4 regions of the Ferdinandcohnia sp. Marseille-Q9671 genome follow, and region 1 is predicted to be linked to each of the others. Evidence: riboswitches for the same ligand, from Rfam matches in the RefSeq annotation. Region 1 holds a riboswitch; each other region holds the start of a gene.

Region 1 (5,675 bases):
CGTCGAAAAAGTGGTGATTGTCTTTCCATCACGCATGATCGTTAACCTATCACAAATCTCAAACACTTCAGGTAACCGATGGGAGATAAAAATACAGCCCACACCCTTTTCCTTCAGTGTTGCGACAATCTCGAATAGGTGCCTTGTTTCTTCAATCGACAAAGGTGCCGTCGGTTCATCAAAAATAATCACCTTTGCCTCATGTGCCAATGCTCTCGCAATTAACACCAATTGCTTTTGAGCAAGTGATAGCTCGAGTGCCTGCTTTGTCATTGGTATGTCTGTAACATGTAAAAGCTCTAGAATGGAGGCTGCCTTCTTATGAAGCTTTCTTTTAGAGAGGAACAAGCCTTTTTCAGTAGAAAAGGTATCTAGTAAAATATTTTCGGCAACAGTCAGCTGCGGCACAATCACGGTGTCCACCTCTTGGTATACACAATGGATACCATGGCTCTTTGCATCCCTTGGGGAACGAATATCAACTGCTGTACCCTCTAGTGAAATCTCACCCGAACCCAGTCCATACGCGCCTGAAAGAATCTTGATGAGTGTGCTTTTTCCTGCTCCATTGGCTCCAAGTAAAGCGTGGACTTCCCCTTTCTGGAGTTCAAACTGAGCCTGATCAAGTGCAGCCACACTTCCAAAGCTTTTTGTAATTCCCTTCATTTCTAATAAAGGCATCTACTATCAACCTCCTTCCTAAAAGACCTTGCTGTTTGAAGACAAGGCCTGTTATTGTAATTGGTCAAACGTTATTTCCTCCACCAGTCTCATTTTGTCGTTTTGGTGATTATGGGATATCTGTATCCTCACTCAATCGGTTCAAGTCTTTTGACGGTACGGATACGAGCTTTCCGTACCTTCACTGCGACAACTTAACCTGTGTTACGGTATGATTACGGTCTTTTCTTACCTTCACTCCACTTGGCTCAGTCTTGTGACGGTAAGATTAGTAAGTTTCCGTACCTTCACTGAAACAATTCTCAACCTGTGGGTACGATTGTTTTATAAAGCCGTCAGAAAGAAATCTTGATTTTCACTTACTCTCCAGCTTCTAGTTTTTTCAACTCATCTGTGTATCCTTGTTCGCTTTTACCCCAGCCTTCAATGTACTGGTCAAGATCAGCAGTTGTAATTTTCTCTGCTGGTAGAGCATCCTTTGTCACAAATACTGGCTCAAGTTTCACTCGTTCTGGTGTTTCGTCACCATTTAGTTTTTGGTATGCATAACGAACCTGAATACGTCCGATGTCCTTAGGATCAACCGCTGCAGACGCGACCCACGGGCTGTTTTCTTCTTGGATCATTTGTAAATCCTCATCACTCATATCAATTCCGTATACTTTAATGTCAGTGCGTCCTGCTTGTTGAATAGCACGAACTGCTCCTTTTGCAAACTCATCCCATGCTGCCCATACAGCTGTGATTTGACCTTCTTCAGGATATTGCTTTAAGATTGCCTCCATTTGAGACTGTGTATCAAGTGCTGTATTTGCTGTTGCTGCACCAAATGTTGCAACTTCTTTAATGTCAGGATTGTTATTCAAAAACTCTTGATATGCAACTTGACGTCTTTCCATTGGGGCAAAGCCTGCCACCCAAATTTTTACGATATTCGCTTTTCCACCAGCGTCTTCTGCTAATTTTTCCAGCGTCATTTGCGCCATTTGTTGGTCACCTTGTTCAAGGACAGTAGTACCCTCTACCTCTACTTCTGCATCAAACACAACAACCGGAATTCCTTTGCCTACTGCTTTTTGCACACTGCTTTGAAGAGCTTCCTTCGTACCGTGGTCAATTAAAATTGCATCAAAACCTTGGTTTATCGCTGCATCTACATTTGAAGCCATTTTTGCTAAGTCCCCATCAGATGTGAAAACAGTAGTCTCGCCAGCAAAGCTTTTCACTTGCTCCTCTACCCCTTCAATATACTGAGCTGAAAATGTACCTAGGTTCTGCTGCATGATCAAAGCTATTTTTTTATTCGCTAACGGATGATCTGAATTCTTAACTTCTGTGCTATCTGTTTTTGTTGTTTCTTCTGCTACCTTTGGTTGGCAGCCGACCAATACCGCTAGGATTAGTAAAATGGTAAATACGTATTTTGATAGTTTCATTGTGTTCTCCCCTTTTTTTGTATGTAATCATTGTTTTCATATCTATTTACTGCGTTTAGAAGCTATCACTCTCCTGTTTTTCGAGGCCTTCTTTTTAAGATATAAAAAAGCCCCTTTCTTAGGTCAGAAAGAGGCTTGAAGTATCCAAAAGTCTTCTCACCTCTTATCTACCAGAAGAAACATTCTTCTGTTGGAATTAGCACCGTGCCTTACGGGTATGTAACCCGGCGAAAGCTTTCGCCCCATTTCACAATGGTATTACGGTCGGTTGCTGGGCATCGTCGGGCCAAATCCCTCCGCCTACTCTTGATAAGAGAAAATACAGCAATACTATTCAATTATGCCTTTGCGTAGTAGCGCCCGATTATTTTCGAGCTTGCTCGAAAGTTTCCTTTGAAAAATCGAGGCATCCGCCGGAGGCTTTACCTTTTATTCAGCTGGGGTTAATCCCAGTTGAATAAAGGTAATTAATCTTCTTGACGAGAATAATACCACGCCCAAAAATGAAATTCAATATTTTTATTATAAAAAATATTTGAATAGTGGAAAGTGGGATTTTGTCGAAAGATTTTGCTAACATGCAATTATTGTGCGGGAAGGCGCAATTCTCAAAACGAGGGTGCAATTTTCCCCTATGTAGGTGCAATTCTCAATTTGAAGGACCAATTATGCCCAACGACGGTGCAATCCCACAAAATTAAGTAGTACCTAACGCAAAAAAACCGGGAACCCCACCCCCGGTCAAAGTGCTTTTTCATTCCGATCTAGCACTCGTACATAATTTTGTTCAAATAACTGCATTTCTTGCTCTGTAAGCTGTGAAGCAAAGATATGCTCACTTTCAGTTTGTAAAGTTTGCAGTAGACGTAGCATAATCTCCTGGACAGTAATGGTTGGATCCACTAGTTCCGCTAAGGATGCCATCGTTTCTGGCTTGATTGATGGATAGACAAACTTTGTCTCCTCACCTTGCAAGCCAGCTTCATAAAACTGACGAATCACATCGGCTCGATGTGAACCACTACCTGTGACTCCCAAATAGATTTGAACAGCAACGCCATTTCTAAGTCTCCGTTGTGAAATCCCGGCAAACTTTTTCCCGTTTATACTCAAATCATAGCTACCTGGGCAATATGATCCCACAACTTCACGGGCAACAATATCGACATTATGGCTTTGAAGCATTTTTCGAATCAGTTCAAGCATCGTATCATAGCCACGATTGATATCAATCTTTTTTTCCGTTTCAGGGAAAATAAGTGAAATGTTAAGGACTCCTTCGTCAAGTACCACTGCTAGTCCGCCTGAATTTCGTACTATCACCCGATACCCCTTTGATTCAAGGAGTTTTATCCCATCCTGAAGGTGTGGCAGTTTTGTATCTTGAATTCCCAAAACAATGGTTTGATGATGGACCCAAGTCCGTGCGGTAGGTGCGGATTCCCCTTTTCCCACAAACGCACATAATGTATCATCTATTGCAAATGACTGTAACGCATCAAATTGATATCCAAGGCTGGATTGATCAATAATCCGCCAGCTTGGCTGCTGTAAAAGACTCTCGTTCATACGGCATACTCCTATATGTAAAAAGTACTTAATTATATCATATCTGAGACGCAGGTGCCCTGTCGCACCACAAAATGGAAGATGGGATGAGATTTGGGTCAAAGAACCTGTCCCCTTGACCCACAAGGTGCACGTCCCGCCATAAATCAGAAATCGATATGACATTGGGTCAAAGAGCCTGTCCCCCTGACCCACTAGAGCAATCCCATCCCTCTGCGCAATAGAAATAAGCCAGGCAGCAGCCTAGCTTGTTTTATACGTCAAGGTTTTTTACGTATTTTGCGTTTTCTTCGATGAATTGACGACGTGGTTCGACCTTTTCACCCATGAGCATTTCAAAGGTTTCGTTTGCATCAATGGCGTCATTTAAGTTTACTTGAAGAAGAGTTCTTGTTTCAGGGTTCATGGTTGTTTCCCATAGTTGCTCTGGATTCATTTCTCCAAGCCCTTTATAACGCTGAAGCGCCGGTTTTGGACTCTCCGGTAAGCCAGCAAGAATTTCTTGCAGTTGTTCATCATTATACGCATATTGAATCTTTTTACCTTGTTGTATTTTATACAACGGCGGCTGCGCTACATAGATATAGCCGTACTCGAGCAATTTTCTCATGAATCGATAGAAGAACGTAAGCATCAGTGTACGAATATGTGCTCCGTCAACGTCTGCATCCGTCATAATGACAATTTTATGATATCTAGCTTTTTCAATAGTAAAATCGTCCCCGATACCAGCTCCGAAGGCCTTAATCATCGTTCCAATTTCGGTATTATGAAGGATTCGATCCAACCTTGCCTTTTCCACGTTTAAGATTTTTCCTCTTAGCGGTAGGATTGCCTGAAAATGACGATCTCTTCCTTGCTTTGCCGAGCCTCCCGCAGAGTTACCTTCTACGATATAGATTTCACTAATAGACGGATCCTTTGAGGAACAATCTGCTAGTTTACCAGGTAGAGTTGAGATTTCGAGTGCATTTTTTCGTCTTGTTAGCTCTCTCGCTTTTTTGGCAGCCATCCGAGCTCTAGATGCGAGAATTATTTTATCTATGATTTTTTTCGCAAGTGTAGGGTTTTCTAATAGAAACTCTTCAAATTTTCGTGAGAAAACTGAATCTGTGACTGTTCGCACTTCTGAATTTCCAAGCTTTGTTTTCGTTTGGCCTTCAAATTGAGGTTCAGGATGTTTAATCGATATAATGGCTACGATCCCTTCCCTGACATCCTCTCCAGAAAAATGAGGTTCATTCTCTTTCCCAATTCCACTTTTCTTATAATAATCATTGATCAACCGGGTTAATGCGGTTTTAAAACCAGCCTCATGTGTACCGCCTTCATACGTATTGATATTGTTCGCAAAGGAAAGCAGTAAACTATCATATCCTTGATTATATTGAATCGCAATTTCAACAGAAATTCCATCTTGGTTGCCCTCCATATAAATCGGCTCATCAAGAATAATCTCCTTCGAACGGTTGAGTAGCTCGACATAAGATTTAATTCCACCTTCATAGTGGTAGTTATCCTTGCGTCCTTCGCCTCGTTTGTCCTCGATGTTGATTGATATCCCCTTATTTAAAAAAGCCAGCTCACGCAAGCGGTTGGCTAGGACCTCATATTCATATTCGCGGGTTTCCGTAAAAATTTCATCATCGGGTGTAAAATGAATTTTCGTTCCCGTATAATCTGTTTCGCCAATTATCTTTAAATCTTCTTGTGGAACACCTCTTGTATACCGTTGATAGTGAACTTTTCCATCACGGTGAACAAACACCTCTAATTCACTCGAGAGCGCATTTACAACCGAAGCACCTACACCATGAAGTCCTCCAGAAACTTTGTAGCCTCCGCCACCAAATTTACCACCGGCATGAAGAACTGTTAGTATTACTTCCACAGCCGGCCTTCCCATTTTTTCATGATTCCCGACTGGAATTCCACGGCCATTATCAGTTACTGTGATACTGTTGTCTTCTTCTATAATCACATTGATTT
Region 2 (5,675 bases), on a different contig from region 1:
GGTTAAGTAAGAAAAAGATATATTTATTTTCCAATATGTTTCCTTTACGTGTGACAAAAAAGAGTACGCCCATTGCGATCCCGATAATGCTTGAGAAAATTAACGTGAAAATGACCATCAAAATTGTTTCTCCAGTTGCTTCGACAATACGTGGCCAAAATGTAGTCCAATCAACTCTCATGGTTAATCACCTCCCTTACTTCCACAATTTCTTTGAGCTCAGTAATGACTTGCTGAATGAGGTGACTAGCACCCTGAAACTCAACAATCAAACTACCAAATAATTGATCCTGTAATTCGTTAATACTTCCATAGATAATGTTAAAATCAATCCCATGCTTTCTTGTAACTCGTGATAGGATTGGCTCACTCGAAGCTGCCCCAGTAAAAATCACTCGATACAAATTTGCAGAATGACTAGTTCGTAATTTTTCTAGAAGTTTGCTAGAAAGCTTATCGTTTAGTACAGAACTAATAAAGTTTTTCGTCGTTTTTGATTGTGGATTCGAAAATATATCATAAACATTTCCTTCTTCAATTACCGAACCATTTTCCATCACGGCCATTCGATGACAAATGCTACGGATTACATGCATCTCGTGAGTTATAAGCAATATTGTAATGTTATACTCTTCATTCACCTTCCGTAATAGGTGAAGGATTTCTCCGGTTGTCTCGGGATCCAGCGCAGAAGTGGCTTCATCACAAATAAGAACGTCTGGTGATGTCGCTAATGCTCTTGCAATACCGACTCTTTGCTTTTGTCCACCTGAGAGCTGCTCTGGGTATTGATCTGCCTTATCTTGTAATCCAACAAATTGAAGTAATTCTTTTACTCGTTTGTCAATTTGCTCTTTTGGCATTTTGGCAAGCTTTAAAGGATAAGCGATATTTCCATAAACAGTACGAGAGTTAAAGAGGTTAAAAGATTGAAAAATCATCCCGATTTTTCTCCGCAAATTCCGGAGATTTGCTTGAGAAATACTAGATATATCTACGTCGTTGATCGATATCCTTCCCGATGTTGGACGTTCTAGTAAATTTACGAGTCGGAGCAATGTACTTTTCCCAGCTCCACTAAATCCTACTACCCCAAAGATTTCTCCTTTTGAAATCGTTAATGAAACATTACGTACCGCATGAACCTCCTTCCCGCCGAAACTAAAAACTTTGCTTACTTCCTCAAACTTAATCAACTTGTTATCCTCCTCTGATCTTGGTTGGTTTCATAATTTCTTCTAAAAAGACAGAAAAAGGCATCTTTATTCCAACAACCTCAAAAGAAGCGTTTGGATAAAGATGCCTTTAGTTGTCTAATCGGCATAGTATTTTATTTTCTATTTTCCACTTTTGGAGAGTCTTCCTTTTTCAAACGAAACATTGTATTTCATTTTCCATCTCCCTTCAGTACCTTGGTTGACCAATGATTACTTGAAATTTGGCAAAAATAAAACTCTCTTCACAAAAGAAGAGAGTTTTAATGTAAATTTATTCATCTCTTCTCATCTTTCAAGCTCACGGCTTGCAGGATTTGGCACAGTACTTCAAAGTCTGTTGCCGAGGCTTCAAAGGGCCAGTCCCTCCACCTCTCTAGATAAGAATTCATCTGTTATTTAATTGTAGTTACTAAGTTACATCGAAAGCATTTACTTGTCAACAAGTTTTTTAAAAACTCTTATTATTTTATACTTTCACTTTACTGTTTTCCCTAACCCGCAATTATAAATCAAACATTACTAATTAATAAGTTGTTTTTAACCAACCTATTGGACTCATATTCACTTTGTTTGCCCCTGCATGCTTTGTAAGTGTTGCTACAACACTATCTAAAGGAAGAACAGTATAGGTATAAGGTAGTTCTTCATTATACTTATATTCAAACGTAAAAGGTTCAGTTGGTGGATTCATTTTACTCATATTTTCACTTCCCACAATATGAGAAGACCATGCCCAATTTCCTATTGTTGATTTGTCATGCCAAGTAAATCCTTTTGTAAATAGATTTTCCCCATTATTGTCCCAACTGCTTCCTGTATATGTTCCATATTGATTGGTGATTTTGGAATTTACAATTAAATTTCTGTTATACGCATCATGGAATAACTCAGCCCATTGTTGGTTCATGTTAGATATATCTAAACCTTGAATTTCTGCACCTGTGATTGGCTCGTTAATGTCTTTAAATACGGACGTATCTGCTGCGATTGATGCCCCGTTCCTCGCATTTAACGCACGTGAAAGTTTGTCTGTGCCATATTCCGCAATTGCACTTACATTCTCCAACACATCTTGATGTGTAGAATTGTCTAGGTACAAATTGTATGCATGGCCCGTTCCTTGTCGTATCATCGGTACTCGCTGACCAACATTGGTATACGTGTTATAGGCTAGTGTTAATCTGATTCTCTGATTTCCATCTTTATAATCTACTCCACTACCACTCACATAGTTCGTATAGTCTTTATCTCCGGAACCAGTTAAGTGCACCTTACTGTGATAGGCTGCATAAGCCATTATCTGTTCTTTTGTCGCACCGCCATTACGCATATTATTGTACACACTATCAGAATTCAGTTCATTTGCAGCATATTTTTCCTCCATAAACTGAATGGATTGATAAATATCACTATCTTGTGCTGGATTTTCACTTGCAGGTAAACCAAATTGAGACCATGAAATGGTAATGTTAGAACCACCGTTCTCTGTGTCAATTAATCCATCTGAAGCAATGGTAAATTTACAATGGTCGATCCATACATTATTCGCACCATTTACTTTAATAAATGACCAGCCTACTTCCTTATGTTTTCCAGTATCATCCCATTGCCACATGCCATCAAACTTCAGATTTCTAAAGATAATATCATTTGTAGATCTAGCTAATTTTAACTCTACAGACCTAATTGTTTTGCCTTTCTTTGAAAAAATAGTTAGGCCATCAATACCATCAATATTCATTTGTGAGACACCGGAGGAAGCCAAGTTTGGATTTGTAAATCCGTTCATTGGATCACGATATTTTGTGATAAATCGATATTTAGCTGCTTCTTCTTTACTTAAATTTAGGTTGGACCACCCAAAGTTCAAATCTTTCGCTACCTCGATTACTTTCACACTTCCACTTTTAGCATCCAAAATAGCCTGCAAAAATTCTCTTTCTGTTTTTACCTGACGATAAAAGGAGGTATCAATGTATTTACTTCTGTCATTAACTCCTAACGATGCATAACCAGTAACTGATAGAAAACTATTGTCATAGTCTTTAAATTCTCTTGTGGTATTTGGTATAGAGTCAATTACCGCAGCCTCTGTTATTCTACCTTCACCTAAAAACAATGATGAAGCAACTAAAAATAAGATCAATGACCAAATTATTGATTTTTTAAAATTCACAATATCACACCTTTGTTAGATTTGTTTGAATCGTAAACTTATGTGAAGACGGCATTACAATTTGTTAATGCCATCTTCACATTTACATGTAGGTATATTAGAAACCTGAATTAGTTACTCTTACCTTCAGCTTTACCAGGAATTAGGTGGACATTTAGACTATGACCAAACCCACTCCATCGATATCCTGAGACTTTTACTAAACCATTTGGAATGACATCGGCTAATCTTTCTCTTTTAGAAAATTTGATCCCATGTCCAACAGCTTCCACTTTAAACGTATATTTTTTCCCTTGTTTTAGGCCAGTTACTGTATAACTTGTTTCAGGTGTTGTCATTTCCCCGTTTATTGGTGTAAAAGTAGCACCATCAGGTTTAATTGGTTGCCCATTCACATACACCCGATATCCAATAACCTCTTGATTTTTTGCTGTTGCTTTATTCCAAGAAAGGGAAACGCTAGTACCATCTTTTCCAATTGTTGCTTCTAATCCACCATCAAAAGACGGAGCTCCAATCGCATATGGAATAGCTGTTTCAAATTCTAGTGAACTATTATAAGGTGTTGTATTCCCTGCAAGATCTACAGCTTCTACTTCAATATTATATTTTGTACCTGGTTCAAGATTGGTTAAAGTATATTTGTTGGATGTTGCAAATCCATGCTTTTCTCCATTTGTATAAACATTGTAACCTGCGATTCCAGTGTCATCACTTGCAGCTGCCCACGTAATTGATGTCCAAGTAAATCCTGTATAAACAACATTTACCTCTTTACCACTGAAAGTATCACTAGCAGGTATCTTAGTAGTAGATTCCTTGATTTGGGTATTATTTGGTAGAGTTGGTGCCGTTTGATCGACTACCCCATCAGTTGTAAGTGTAATTTCAGGGCCGTTAGTAGTACGATTTCCGATTGCATCAACTGCTTCAACTTTAAATGTGTACTCTTTTGCTGGAGTCAAGCCTTTTACAGTAAAACTAGTACCATTCGTTGTTGTATACTCATCCCCAATTTTTTCTCCATTTTGATAGATGGTATAACCGGTAACTCCTTTATTATCTGTTGCTTCGTTCCAAGATAATGTTACACTTTTTCCATCCGATGAAGACTGGGCTTCAATAGCTGAGTCTTGATTCCATTGTGGTTGTTGAGTAGCATCGTCAGGAGCCGCTGTAGTATCTTCAAAAACTAGTCCAGTAGAGTTTTTTATTCTCCACGGGTTCCCACCATTATCTTTTACGTTAGTAAATGATACATTAATAAACTTGAAATCTTTTGCGTAATTCATATTTACAGAATAGACATTATCGAACTTCACATTTTTGAAGGTGATATTTTCGTGATAGACCTCTCCTTCATCATTGTTACCGTTTACAAGAATTGATTGTTTCTTACTGCCCCCTTGGTTGCGGACAGTTGTATCGACAATCTCCATATCTCTAAATTGAGAAATTTTCTGTGACGGTTCATAGAGGATGGACGCATTCGCATCTGTATAAGATGAAGTGAAGACGAATGGGCCATCACCATCAATCCCTTCCAATGCATTATTTCTGAAAATAATATTCTTTGCTCCTCCACCCATTGGTGTGTTTGTTTTACTACGCAAACCAACGTCCGTCTTGTACATGATATTGTCTTCTACTAGAAAGTCCTGGATCCATCCTCCGGTATGACTACCTGTTACAACGCCACCATGACCTTCACGAATATAATTATTAAAAATCCAGGCATTTCCTGTTGGTTCTTTTCCTGCTGCTGCCTGACCCATACCTGATGCAAAGTTAATCGCATCATCGCCAGTATCAACAAAGTTATTGAAAACCATAATGTTTTGTGAATCTCCAAACTCATATCCGTCTGCATTATTTCCATCGTATGTTTTTGAAATCGTACCATTCACAACAATATTTTTACTATGAAGGTTAACGATTCCATGATTGGCAGGGTTGAGTTGGGTAATTCCTTCATAATACATTCCATCGACCCCACGTACTGTAATTAAATTTGAACGTGTGGCATAAGCAGATTTCATATCCATGCCGGCTTCTTGTGCAGCATAGGATTGGGTCGCTGCTAATATTCCGTAAGTATTATCGGATCCGAGATCTAAAGGACTCATTTTCCCATTTTCAACCTTCACATTTCCGGTAACTCTAGAGTTATTACCTGCCACATATCGAGGTAACTCGTTTCCTAGCTCGTCAGTAGTTGGATGAGCTTTATCATATTTCCATCCGTTTCCATCAATGATTCCATTTCCTACTATACGGATATT
Region 3 (5,675 bases), on a different contig from region 1:
GCCAATGCCCCTTCATAGCTAATATGTTTTTGGTACTCATTGTACTTTTCATACGCTTCCTCTTCTGTCCGACCAACGATTGGAGTAATGCAAGCCAGTATTTTTATCTCTTCTTGTGCTCTTCCAGACTTACGTGCTTCTTCACGTAGTTTTGTGACAGATCGCTTAGCCGCATTCTTTGTCGGTGCACCGATAAAGATTAATTCAGCATGTTTGCCTGCAAAAGTACGCCCCTTCGTAGACGTTCCTGCTTGATAGAGTACTGGTGTTCTTTGTGGGGAAGGCTCGCAAAGATGGGCCCCTGGTACCTTATAATACTTCCCTTCATGCTTGATATCATGGACTTTGCTTGGGTCTGCGAAAATTCGATTCTCTTTGTCTAATAAAACAGCATCATCCTCCCAGCTGCCCTCCCACAATTTATAGCAAACTTGTAAATATTCCTCGGCAATGTCATAGCGTTCATCATGCTTAATTTGGTCTTCTAAACCCATGTTAACGGCAGCGCTTTTTAAGTAGGAAGTGACAATATTCCAGCCTACACGCCCCTTTGTGATATGATCTAGCGTAGACATCCGACGGGCAAATGTATACGGATGCTCATGGGTGACAGATGCTGTGACCCCAAAACCTAAGTGCTTTGTCACCGCCGACATTAAGGGCACAATTAGGGACGGGTCATTTACAGGTGTTTGAGTTCCTTGACGAATAGCAGCATCTCTAGAGCCTTGATACACATCATAAGGACCTAATACATCTGCTAGAAAAATAGCATCAAACCTGCCCGCTTCCAGAATCTTAGCTAGCTCTATCCAGTACTCGCTGTCTTTATAACGATGAGATTGGTCCTCTGGATGTGTCCATAACCCCGGTGATTGGTGACCTACACAGTTCATATCAAACGCATTTAAATACAATCTTTTCTTTGTCATTTCATTAGCTCCTTTTCAATTCATGTAAGTATCTTTGATTTTATAAAACAAGATTTCTTTTCTGATTTACTGTTTCACTAAAGTAATAAAGCTCTTTTTTCAATCTATCCAAAACATTCACATCAATGATTGGATTATCTATTTGCTTTTTATCGATTTGGCAATCTAAGAAGTAAACCCCTTGTAAGCTTTGCCCTTTCAATGCAGCGAGTAAAGGTTTTAAGCTGAACTCAATTGCAAGTAAGTGGGCAGGACTACCGCCTGTCATGATGGGTAACACCGTTTTTCCCGCTAATACATCTTGAGGCAGTAAATCTATTAGAGCCTTTAGCACTCCTGTATAGGCTGCCTTATATACAGGCGACCCTATAATCACACCATCTGCCCCTTGAATTAGTAAGGTGAGTTCCTTAAGGGAGGGACTGTCAAACTTTAGATTAAAGATATCTTCATAAGGAATATCTCTAACAGAAACATGTGTAACTGCAAATCCCTCACGCTTTAGTTTGTTCCCAACATACTGAAGTACCAAATCTGTTCTAGAACTTTCCGATGGGCTTCCTGACAAAATCACGATTTCACTCATAATGTTCATCCTCTCTTCTATGATTTATATCTAAAAATACCTTTCTTGATTGACATCGGGCCTATCCTCCTGTTGGCCGTTTGTTTATCACGGTACTCCCCCTTCCATATGGCACAAGTCCAACAAAAAAAGGCATCTTTATCCAGAGCGTTAGAATGACGCTTTGGTAATAAAGATGCCTTTAGTGGTCTAATCGGCAAGTATTTACGTTTTTTTGGTTGTTGATTGAATATTGCTTGATGTGGGTTTATGCAAGGAAAACCGTCTCTTTTCCGTCGCATCGATTTGAGTGATTTCGCCATTGTGAACGGTAATCACAATAGATCCAAACTCTAATTTCTCCAAGGTTGATAGAATATGTGTCACCTTTGATTCCTCAAGTTTTGCCATAAAACCCCTCCCTGCTAGTGGTATGCATCAGACAATCCTCTGGTTGACCAGTATGGAAGTCTGTTCATTTTGACCAAAATAAAAGCCCTCTTCAACTAAGAAGAGGGCATACGTACATCGGTTTCGTACACTCTTCTTATCTTTCAAGCCTAACGCTTGCTGGAATTGGCACAGTACAATATGTCTGTTGCCGAGGCTTCAACGGGCCAGTCCCTCCACCTCTCTGGATAAGAAAAAATATATGTAATTTTTTGACTACTTAATTTATTGATTGATACTAAATTACACGGAATTTCACCATCTGTCAATCACTTTCTTTTTAAAACTATCCAAAGAATACAACTTTAGTTATTTAGTCACAGGCTGGGTCAGAGGGACAGGCTCTTTGTCCCAGTTACCACTCTGGGTCACGGGGACAGGCTCTTTGTCCCAGATTTCATTTAACCTTAGTTATGATGTTTTGTAAAAAAATGGTGGGTCATGGTACCTGTCCCCTTGACCCATTATTTTTTTCGTTTTGCCCAGTTGTTTTTTAGTTCAGGGTTTGCGTCGGGTAGGACATATGTTTCAATGACATGGTTTACGGGTTGTTCGGATACTAGGTTGTATGTGGAAAGCTTGACCTTCTTATTATTTATGGTCTGAACCATAATATATTTCAAAGAGGCTCCACCCCAATAGATATCTTTAATTTCCCGAATGGGTATTGCTTGTTTACGCCCTTTCAACTGACCATTTTCAATTGTAAATAATGCCTTTCCGTTCATCACGACAGAAAGAATCTTTAAAAATATACTTCCAAAGAAAAACGTCCCAATAATACCAATGACAATTCCAAAGAATCCCCTTAATATACTCGTACTAGGTACAATGTAAAAGAGAATGAAAAGTCCCGCAACGGTCATTAACCCGCTTAAAAAGACCATACAGCCTGCCCAAAGTGGCAGAAAGACCACTTCAACTTTATCATTTGATATTTTAATATTATTTTCCATGCGTAAGCTCCTCCTTTTTCTCCTTAAAAGCAGATATGTTACTTTCTAAGAGGAGATTCACGATATCCACACTGCATGGTTGAGCTTTGAAAAGGTCATCCTTCTTTTCAATAATCCAATTATTCTCTGCATGGTTTGTAAACATCACAATATTTGTTGCGTGTGGCTCTTTATTTTCGTTAAACTCAAGAAACAGCAATGTATTTAGTAAACCATTTGTCTGCTCTAGTATGTTATTAAACTGTTGCTTTGCTCCAACATGCTGCGGTCTTTCAAATTTACTTTTATTATCATTTAACGCTACCAGTAATTCTTCAAGCTCATTTTGTGTCAGCTGCAATGTACTTGCCTCATTCTCAAAGACATCTCCAATTCGATAATACTCAGATATCTTCCTACTAACATCCTCCAGGGACACAAACGTGAATTCATGTACCATTTCATCGAACAACAGAGCGTGTTGAATAATCCCCTTCTCACCAAAGTGAAAGGATAATTGTTCCTCTCCTTTTCCACCTTCAGCGTGACGTGAGGCTTTAATGGATTGTTGCGAATAGTTAAGTGTCGAAATGATACTTGCTAAATCATCTGTTAACGTAAATTTATGATTTTCATAATGTACTAGATTTTTAGCGAGTAGGGAACGACATGTGATTTGAAACAGTAGGTCCATCTTGTCGTCCTCGAGTTCACCAAAATACACCTGCTTAAGTGCATTTCCTTGTTCAAAATATCCTTCACTATAAAAACAATAGATTAGTTCTTCAATTGAAAGCGAAATTCGTTCCATTTTTTCCTCCTATTTTTCACTAAAAATCATTTGTTAAATGTGTATTCACCTACCTTTATCCGCCAAAGGAGAATGCACCGAAGAATTTTTTAGAGCCTTCTACTAGACCACCAGCAAAGTTCTTCACATCATTAAATGTTTCCTTCACATTCTCAACACCCGAACGAACACCTTCTGTGACGGAATGAATTTGGTCTTTAAAATTTACAGCTACATCCTTTGCCCAACCAGATGTTTTTCCAGCGATGACATCTCCTGCCCAGCTACCAATGAAGCCCCCAATACTTGCCCCTACCACGGTTCCTACCGGGCCGCCAATAAGAGTTCCAATCGCACCACCAACAACAGCTCCTCCCACAGATGTAGTGGTAACCACACCTGTTTTCCATACGGCTTCACCAACAACCTTAGCATTTTCCTCTTTCAGTTTTTCAACATTTCCTCCATAAATGGAATAGTTTTCACTGATTTTAAGGGTAGCACTAACAGTCTCTGTTCCAGCTGTAATCACACCTGCTAATAGGGCATTGGATTTTACTACCTTTAGACCTGTCTTTAAAATTCCACCGGCATGATCTTTGACAATGGAAAATCCATTTTTAAGTGTTGTTCCACCTTGTTGAAGAGCTTGCTTCAAAGATGTAACATTATTGCTGAAGTTAACGATGTCGCTTGGGAAAAAGTTCGCGAACCTTTTATAAAGGTGTTCTGATAATGGTAGTTGTCTATACTTTAGGGCACCAAAAGGACTTACCATTAGTTTCGCTAAAGTATGAAACTTGGAGTTTTCAATTCCTTTTATAACACTACCAATTGGAAGTTTATATTTTCCAACTAAAACATCATCCACAAGATCAAAACGACGGAGCATTCCATCAAGTTGTGAATACTTAAACCCAAGAAGATGCATGATTCCAGCACCAGCAGAATATTGAAGACCATGAAGTAGATCCTGTAATCGCCCAATTGTATTATTATATGTCTCAAACAGTTCACTAGGTAGATGTGCATCTAATGCCTGCTTTACTAAGTTTGCTTCAGCAATAATCTCTTGACCATGTTTATTTACCTGTGACTCAGCACCTGAATATTTCACGACTGATGCGGAGGTAAACGACTTAACCTGGCTTACCTTATTTTCTACACGATCGATTTCTCGACCAACCCCGGCAAGCATAGAGCTAATTCCGCTTCTGTGTAAAATTTGTGGATCAATGCTCCCTCGGACTGCAGCAATCCCATTTTGCGTACTGGATAGTCTCGCCAGAGTATGATTCAAATCCGAAACTGAACTATTCACCGCATTCGTTTTAAACACAATTCTCGATGACAACATTACTCACTTCCTTTTCAATTATTTACAAATTATATGGTAAAACATCTTTTATTTAATTGAGGTGCATAAGTCCTAACGATGTCTATCCCTATTCTTTAAGGGTAGATAGAAAAACTTTCCATAACATTTCAATTATAAAAGAATATCTATAGGGAAGAAATAATCATATTTACCTAAAGAAAAAGGAAGTATAGGGCAAAATCCCTAGTCTCTTGAAAGTAAGCCTGCTACCGATGCAGCAAGTAATAAAAATTTCCACTAAAGGGAAAAAATAGATTGTTTACCTATACTACCTCTTAACTTTTATGTAGTACTATTAAGGTATTCGCTTATAGTACATATACCTCAACTGAAAAGGAGCTTTATATGAGGACTTTCCGGAAAGTTCACCTATATTATCTTATACCTGTATTCATTTGCTCATTTCTGTTACTCGGAGTTATCGGAATTCTTGGTAACGAGAAATTTGATACAGTACCCATATTTCATAAAAGTAAAGCTGCAACCATCAGTTCAAATAGCCTTGAATCCTCAGTGGTTCACAAGCTTTTAAATAATGAGACTGTAACCATTGTCGTGTATGGTGATTCTATTACATGGGGTTATAAACGGGATACCAAAAGTGGTAAGGTAAAACAGGTGAAAA
Region 4 (5,675 bases), 910 kb from region 1:
ATAAAGCTCTGCTTTGTCATGAATGATGTATAGGGAACCTTTCCAGACTCCTCACCGAATGATGCAACAATATATCCTCTGCCTTCTTTTTCAAACAAACTAGCAGTCGGCTCAAATAATTGTACAAACTCGCCAGTTCCGGAAGCATATGCACTTGAGATATTAGCAAAATCAATGTTTTGAATGAGATTTAAGTCGGACTGAGGATCAATGTCATGTTTCTTTAGCACGAACTCCCCAACCATTTGTGGCATTCCACCTTTTCGCTGACCTAGGAAGGTACTATCCTTTACTTGATCCCAACTAAAGTTTTCGATTTTCTCTCTTGCAACTAAAAATGTTCCGTCCGTTTGAGTAAGAGCCGCAAAGTTGATAACAGGATCAGTCGATCCCTGTGCTTCAACATAAATAGATGTTTCGGAACCGACCAGGGCTACATCGGCACCACCGGAAATTAACGCAGTCATGGTCTTGTCACCACCAGGAACGGTAGTTAATTCGATTTCCAAACCTTCCTCTTCAAAAAATCCTTCTGTTACAGCTACATACTGAGGTGCATAAAAGACAGAGCGTGTTACTTCAGCAATCCGTATTTTTTGAACTTGCTCATTATTACAGGCCGCTAATGGTACAATAAGCAGTAATGCAAATATGAAAGCAAAAAAACGACGCATGTAAACATTCCTCCTTGACAGTCTTTCTGTCGGCATTAGTAATTACTTTAAGATAGAATATGAGACGTGACAAAAATGTGTGAATGCCTATTTTTTTCTTTTTTTAAATGTAATCTAAAAGGGTTTTACTCTTCATTTGAGGTAATAACAATATAGAAAGGATGGATTTGATGGTAGATGGCACAATTATTGAAAAGCAGAGATTTCCTTCCCCAAATCCTGTTATAGATTTATTTTTAATTACCTATTGGAGCAAGGGATTAAAAATTAAAGGTTATTTAGCTGAGCCCAAGGCGGAAGGAAGCTATGACGGATTTTTATACTTGCGCGGGGGAATAAAAAATGTTGGTAAGGTAAGGATTGGAAGAATCGTCCAATTTGCCTCTGAGGGATTTGTTGTGATGGCACCCTTCTATCGCGGAAATCAAGGGGGAGAAGGCAATGAGGATTTTGCAGGTCAGGATAGGTATGATGCATTTTCAGCTGTAAAAGTTCTTGAAGAGCACGAAAAAGTAAATTCGAGGCGAATTCATGTTTTTGGCTTTTCTCGTGGCGGAGTTATGGCATTATTAACTGCCATTCATCAACCTCAAGTTTGTTCGGTTGTATCGTGGGGAGGGGTAAGTGATTTAAGCTTAACCTACGTAGAAAGAAATGACCTACGACGAATGCTGAAACGAGTTATCGGAGGAACGCCTACGAAATATCCTGAACGATATAGGTGGAGAACTCCTTTATATCAACTTGAAGATCTCAAGGCACCCTTACTTATTATTCATGGAGAGAAGGATAAAAATGTATCGGTTGAGCATTCCTATCGCCTTGAAAAAAGGGTAAAGGAATTGGGGAAAGAAGTAGAGAGTTGGTATTTTCCAAATTTCACACATTATTTTCCACCGAGTGAAAATCGAGATACTGTAAGACGACTGACGGAATGGATGAAGGCAAGGGAGCAAAAATAAAGGATTTGAGTGGATCTCATGTATTAATTCCTACGACTTATAAGCCTTTAAAAAGAGTTTATCTCTTGGACTTAGGGTAGGCGTAGGCGTTTCACATTCAGTTCCAGCGACTAGCCCTCAGTGGTCATGACCACTAAAAAAATAGAAGGCAAAGAGAGCCTTCTATTTCTTATCGTCTATGCTTGTCGGGGCTGAACTAGGTGCTTGCACATTGTTTATTTAAACCCTTGGTCCCCCTAGTAGTTCAATATCCTTTGAAACCTCAGAGAACTTTTTAAAGTTTTCTTTGAACTTAAGGGCCAATTCCTTCGCTTTTACATAATAAGCACTTTGATCAGCCCACGTTTTGGAAGGTTGTAAAACATCGTCTGGAACACCTGGTATATGAATCGGAATCTCTAAACCGAATATATCATTTTTAACGGTTTCAGCATTATTTAACTCACCCTCTAAAGCAGCCTGAACCATCGCACGAGTGTAAGATAGTTTCATACGGCTTCCTACTCCATATTCTCCACCTGTCCAACCTGTATTTACTAAAAAGACTTTTACATTATGCTCATCTATCATTCTACCAAGCATTTCTGCATATACTGTTGCAGGTAATGGAAGGAACGGGGACCCAAAGCATGTTGAGAAAGTAGCTTGTGGAGACGTAATTCCACGCTCAGTACCAGCTAACTTACTTGTGTATCCACTTAAGAAATGATACATGGCTTGTTCCTTTGTTAATTTACTAATAGGAGGCAGTACCCCGAATGCATCTGCTGTTAGGAAGACGATTGTAGTAGGGTGCCCTGCTATACTTGGTACAATAATATTATCGATGTTTTCAATTTGGTATGCTGCTCTTGTGTTTTCTGTTAGGGAGCCATTATCATAATCTGCTATTCTGGTTTCTTCATCAACTGCTACATTTTCTAGAACAGAGCCAAATCTGATTGCATCGAATATTTGCGGTTCTTTCTCACGCGATAAATTAATACATTTCGCATAACATCCACCTTCAATATTAAACACCCCAGAACTAGACCAGCCATGCTCATCATCTCCAATCAGACGACGTTTTGGATCTGCTGAAAGCGTTGTCTTTCCGGTTCCAGACAAACCAAAGAATAACGCTACATCTCCTTCTGAACCTACATTGGAGGAACAATGCATAGAGAGGATATTTCTTTCTGGCAATACATAGTTCATAACAGAGAAGATAGATTTTTTAATTTCTCCCGCATATTCAGTTCCGCCGATTAAGATAGTACGTTTCTCAAAAGAGATAATGATAAAGGTTTCAGAGTGCGTGCCATCAACTTCTGGAACCGCTTTAAAATTTGGTGCACTTATGACTGTGAATTCTGGTTTATGAGTGTTTAGCTCATCTTCTGTTGGTCGAATAAACAATTGTTGTGAAAAAAGATTATGCCATGCGAATTCGTTAATGACTTGAATCGGCATACGAACCTTTTTGTCAGCCCCTGCAAATCCATTGAACACAAAGAATTCTTCTTTTTCTTTTAAATAAGTAAGTACTTTTTTATATAGATTATCAAATACTGTTTCTGAGATTGGCTGATTTACTTTGCCCCAATCGATTTTTTCCTTAGTAGACGCTTCTTCTACAATATATTTATCTTCTGGTGATCTTCCTGTGTATTTTCCCGTTGTTGCACGTACAGCACCAGTCGAAGTAAGAATACCCTCTTGTCTAGCAAGTACTTTTTCAACTAAAATAGGAACAGATAGGTTATGAAGTGCATTTTTTCCATTGACTAATTCCAAAAGCAGCTCATTTGAAACTTCAACTGAATTCATGAAAAACCATCCTTTTTCTATTTTTATACGAAAGAAAGAAACTCGATTTTACAATTAGTATAACACATTAGTAAAAATAGTCTATACTATTTAACGTATTTTACGTAACTTATCTACAAAAAGTGCGTACAGATTGTAAAATAGTCATTGTTGCATAGACCTTTTTGCAGTGCGAATTTTTTGATGAAAAAATATGACACGTTTCTACATATATTTTTATTAAATTTATTGACATGAAAAGGATGTCTGCGATATGATTGGTCATTGAACGGATACTCTCTTATCCCGAGCTGGCGGAGGGACAGGCCCAATGAAACCCGGCAACCATCACTTTTTTTTACATATCAAACGATTTTATGCGAACCCTATTACATATAGGTAAAAATCTGTTAAAAGTGATAAGGTGCTAACCTGAGCAAGGCATGACCTTGATCGATAAGAGTGAAAGGCGAAATGAACAATATACCTTTCCTCAAAGTGGGAAAGGTTTTTTATTTCTTTTTTTGAAACGATCTTGTGGTTTCAAGATGTTACTAACACAAGCACTTTGATGTGCTCATCACGATAAATTAGCAGCGAAGTTCCTATTATAGGCTTGTTAAGATAGGATAGAAAATTGTGTAGGTAACAATACTAAGGGAATGAGTACCGTATCAAAAAGAATGTCAGAGTCGAACTTTTCGAATTCTGAATGTTAAAGGAGGAAACATTTGTGACAAATAGACGTCGTTTATTTACTTCCGAGTCTGTTACAGAGGGCCATCCAGATAAAATCTGTGACCAAATATCAGATTCTATTTTAGATGCCATTTTAGCAAGTGATGCAAATGCACGTGTAGCGTGTGAAACTTCTGTTACAACAGGGCTTGTACTTGTTGCAGGTGAAATTACAACTTCTACATATGTAGATATCCCAAAAATTGTTCGTGAAACGGTGCGCGAGATTGGTTATACCCGTGCGAAATATGGCTTTGATGCTGAAACTTGTGCTGTGTTAACTTCTATCGATGAGCAATCACCTGATATTGCTATGGGGGTAGACCAAGCCTTAGAAGCTCGTGAAGGTCAAATGACAGATGAGCAAATTGATGCAATTGGTGCAGGAGATCAAGGCTTAATGTTTGGTTTTGCTTGTAATGAAACGAAGGAATTAATGCCTCTTCCCATTTCATTAGCTCATAAGCTAGCACGAAGATTAACGGAAGTTCGTAAAGATGAAATTCTTCCATATCTACGTCCGGACGGGAAAACTCAGGTTACTGTAGAATACGATGAGAATGACAAACCTGTGCGCATTGATACAATTGTTATTTCTACTCAGCACCATCCTGAAATCTCTTTAGAACAAATTCAACGTAATCTTAAGGAACACGTTATCAATCCTGTTGTTCCTAATGATCTTATTGATGAGAATACAAAGTACTTTATTAACCCAACAGGACGTTTTGTAATCGGAGGTCCTCAAGGGGATGCTGGGTTAACAGGGCGTAAAATTATCGTTGATACGTACGGAGGTTATGCACGTCATGGTGGTGGTGCATTCTCTGGAAAGGATCCTACAAAAGTAGACCGTTCTGCTGCATATGCTGCACGTTACGTAGCGAAGAATATTGTTGCGGCTGGATTAGCAGAAAAATGTGAAGTTCAGCTTGCTTATGCTATCGGTGTTGCTCAACCTGTATCCATCTCTGTAGATACATTTGGAACTGGAACAGTTTCAGAAGATGTACTAGTTGACTTAGTTCGCACTAATTTTGACTTGCGTCCAGCTGGTATCATTAAGATGTTAGATCTTCGTCGTCCAATCTATAAGCAAACTGCTGCATATGGTCATTTTGGTAGAAATGATATTGACCTACCATGGGAGCGTACGGATAAAGCAGAGGCTCTTAAGACACAAGCAACAAAATAATAGGAGAAAAGCTCGCCAAGGGTGGCGAGCTTTTTATTTCTTCTTCTGTTCTTCTTGTAGTTCTTTATAATGCTGACCTTTTTCAACATACTCTCTGCGAATTCTTGCCATGTCTTTTTTATCCGCTTCGTTTAATTCGCGGATTACCTTTGCCGGTCTCCCAAAGGCTAATGTATGAGGTGGTATTTTTTTACCTTGTGGAACTAGGCTTCCTGCTCCGATAAACGCCCCTTCTCCAATTTCTGCACCGTCTAGAATGATTGAACCCATCCCAATTAAGGCATCTTTTCGAACGATAGAGCTATGTAGGATAACCTG

What was found. A riboswitch is a leader RNA that binds a small molecule or an ion and turns the genes downstream of it on or off. The one in region 1 is predicted to bind S-adenosylmethionine.
Region 2: it holds a riboswitch for S-adenosylmethionine, as region 1 does, so the genes downstream of both, ACWNMY_RS20770 (methionine ABC transporter ATP-binding protein) here and ACWNMY_RS10220 (sugar ABC transporter substrate-binding protein) in region 1, are expected to answer to the same signal.
Region 3: it holds a riboswitch for S-adenosylmethionine, as region 1 does, so the genes downstream of both, ACWNMY_RS14190 (YezD family protein) here and ACWNMY_RS10220 (sugar ABC transporter substrate-binding protein) in region 1, are expected to answer to the same signal.
Region 4: it holds a riboswitch for S-adenosylmethionine, as region 1 does, so the genes downstream of both, metK (methionine adenosyltransferase) here and ACWNMY_RS10220 (sugar ABC transporter substrate-binding protein) in region 1, are expected to answer to the same signal.

The regions. Positions count from the first base shown of each region.
Region 1 covers NZ_CDRJTA010000001.1:2,050,258-2,055,932, forward strand. Annotated here, with positions in the region: gene ACWNMY_RS10215 (sugar ABC transporter ATP-binding protein) at 1-681, opposite strand, end outside; gene ACWNMY_RS10220 (sugar ABC transporter substrate-binding protein) at 1,041-2,117, opposite strand; SAM riboswitch class I at 2,278-2,433, opposite strand; gene ACWNMY_RS10225 (lipoate--protein ligase family protein) at 2,859-3,686, opposite strand; gene gyrB (DNA topoisomerase (ATP-hydrolyzing) subunit B) at 3,940-5,675, opposite strand, start outside.
Region 2 covers NZ_CDRJTA010000004.1:1,119,905-1,125,579, forward strand. Annotated here, with positions in the region: gene ACWNMY_RS20765 (methionine ABC transporter permease) at 1-181, opposite strand, end outside; gene ACWNMY_RS20770 (methionine ABC transporter ATP-binding protein) at 171-1,196, opposite strand; SAM riboswitch class I at 1,500-1,601, opposite strand; gene ACWNMY_RS20775 (hypothetical protein) at 1,741-3,393, opposite strand; gene ACWNMY_RS20780 (fibronectin type III domain-containing protein) at 3,504-5,675, opposite strand, start outside.
Region 3 covers NZ_CDRJTA010000003.1:307,304-312,978, reverse strand. Annotated here, with positions in the region: gene ACWNMY_RS14200 (LLM class flavin-dependent oxidoreductase) at 1-932, opposite strand, end outside; gene ssuE (NADPH-dependent FMN reductase) at 973-1,518, opposite strand; gene ACWNMY_RS14190 (YezD family protein) at 1,723-1,908, opposite strand; SAM riboswitch class I at 2,042-2,142, opposite strand; gene ACWNMY_RS14185 (DUF5381 family protein) at 2,412-2,903, opposite strand; gene ACWNMY_RS14180 (hypothetical protein) at 2,893-3,693, opposite strand; gene ACWNMY_RS14175 (hypothetical protein) at 3,749-5,029, opposite strand; gene ACWNMY_RS14170 (SGNH/GDSL hydrolase family protein) at 5,396-5,675, shown strand, end outside.
Region 4 covers NZ_CDRJTA010000001.1:1,140,404-1,146,078, reverse strand. Annotated here, with positions in the region: gene ACWNMY_RS05835 (ABC transporter substrate-binding protein) at 1-674, opposite strand, end outside; gene ACWNMY_RS05830 (alpha/beta hydrolase family protein) at 845-1,636, shown strand; gene pckA (phosphoenolpyruvate carboxykinase (ATP)) at 1,856-3,445, opposite strand; SAM riboswitch class I at 3,723-3,887, shown strand; gene metK (methionine adenosyltransferase) at 4,158-5,357, shown strand; gene ACWNMY_RS05815 (gamma carbonic anhydrase) at 5,391-5,675, opposite strand, start outside.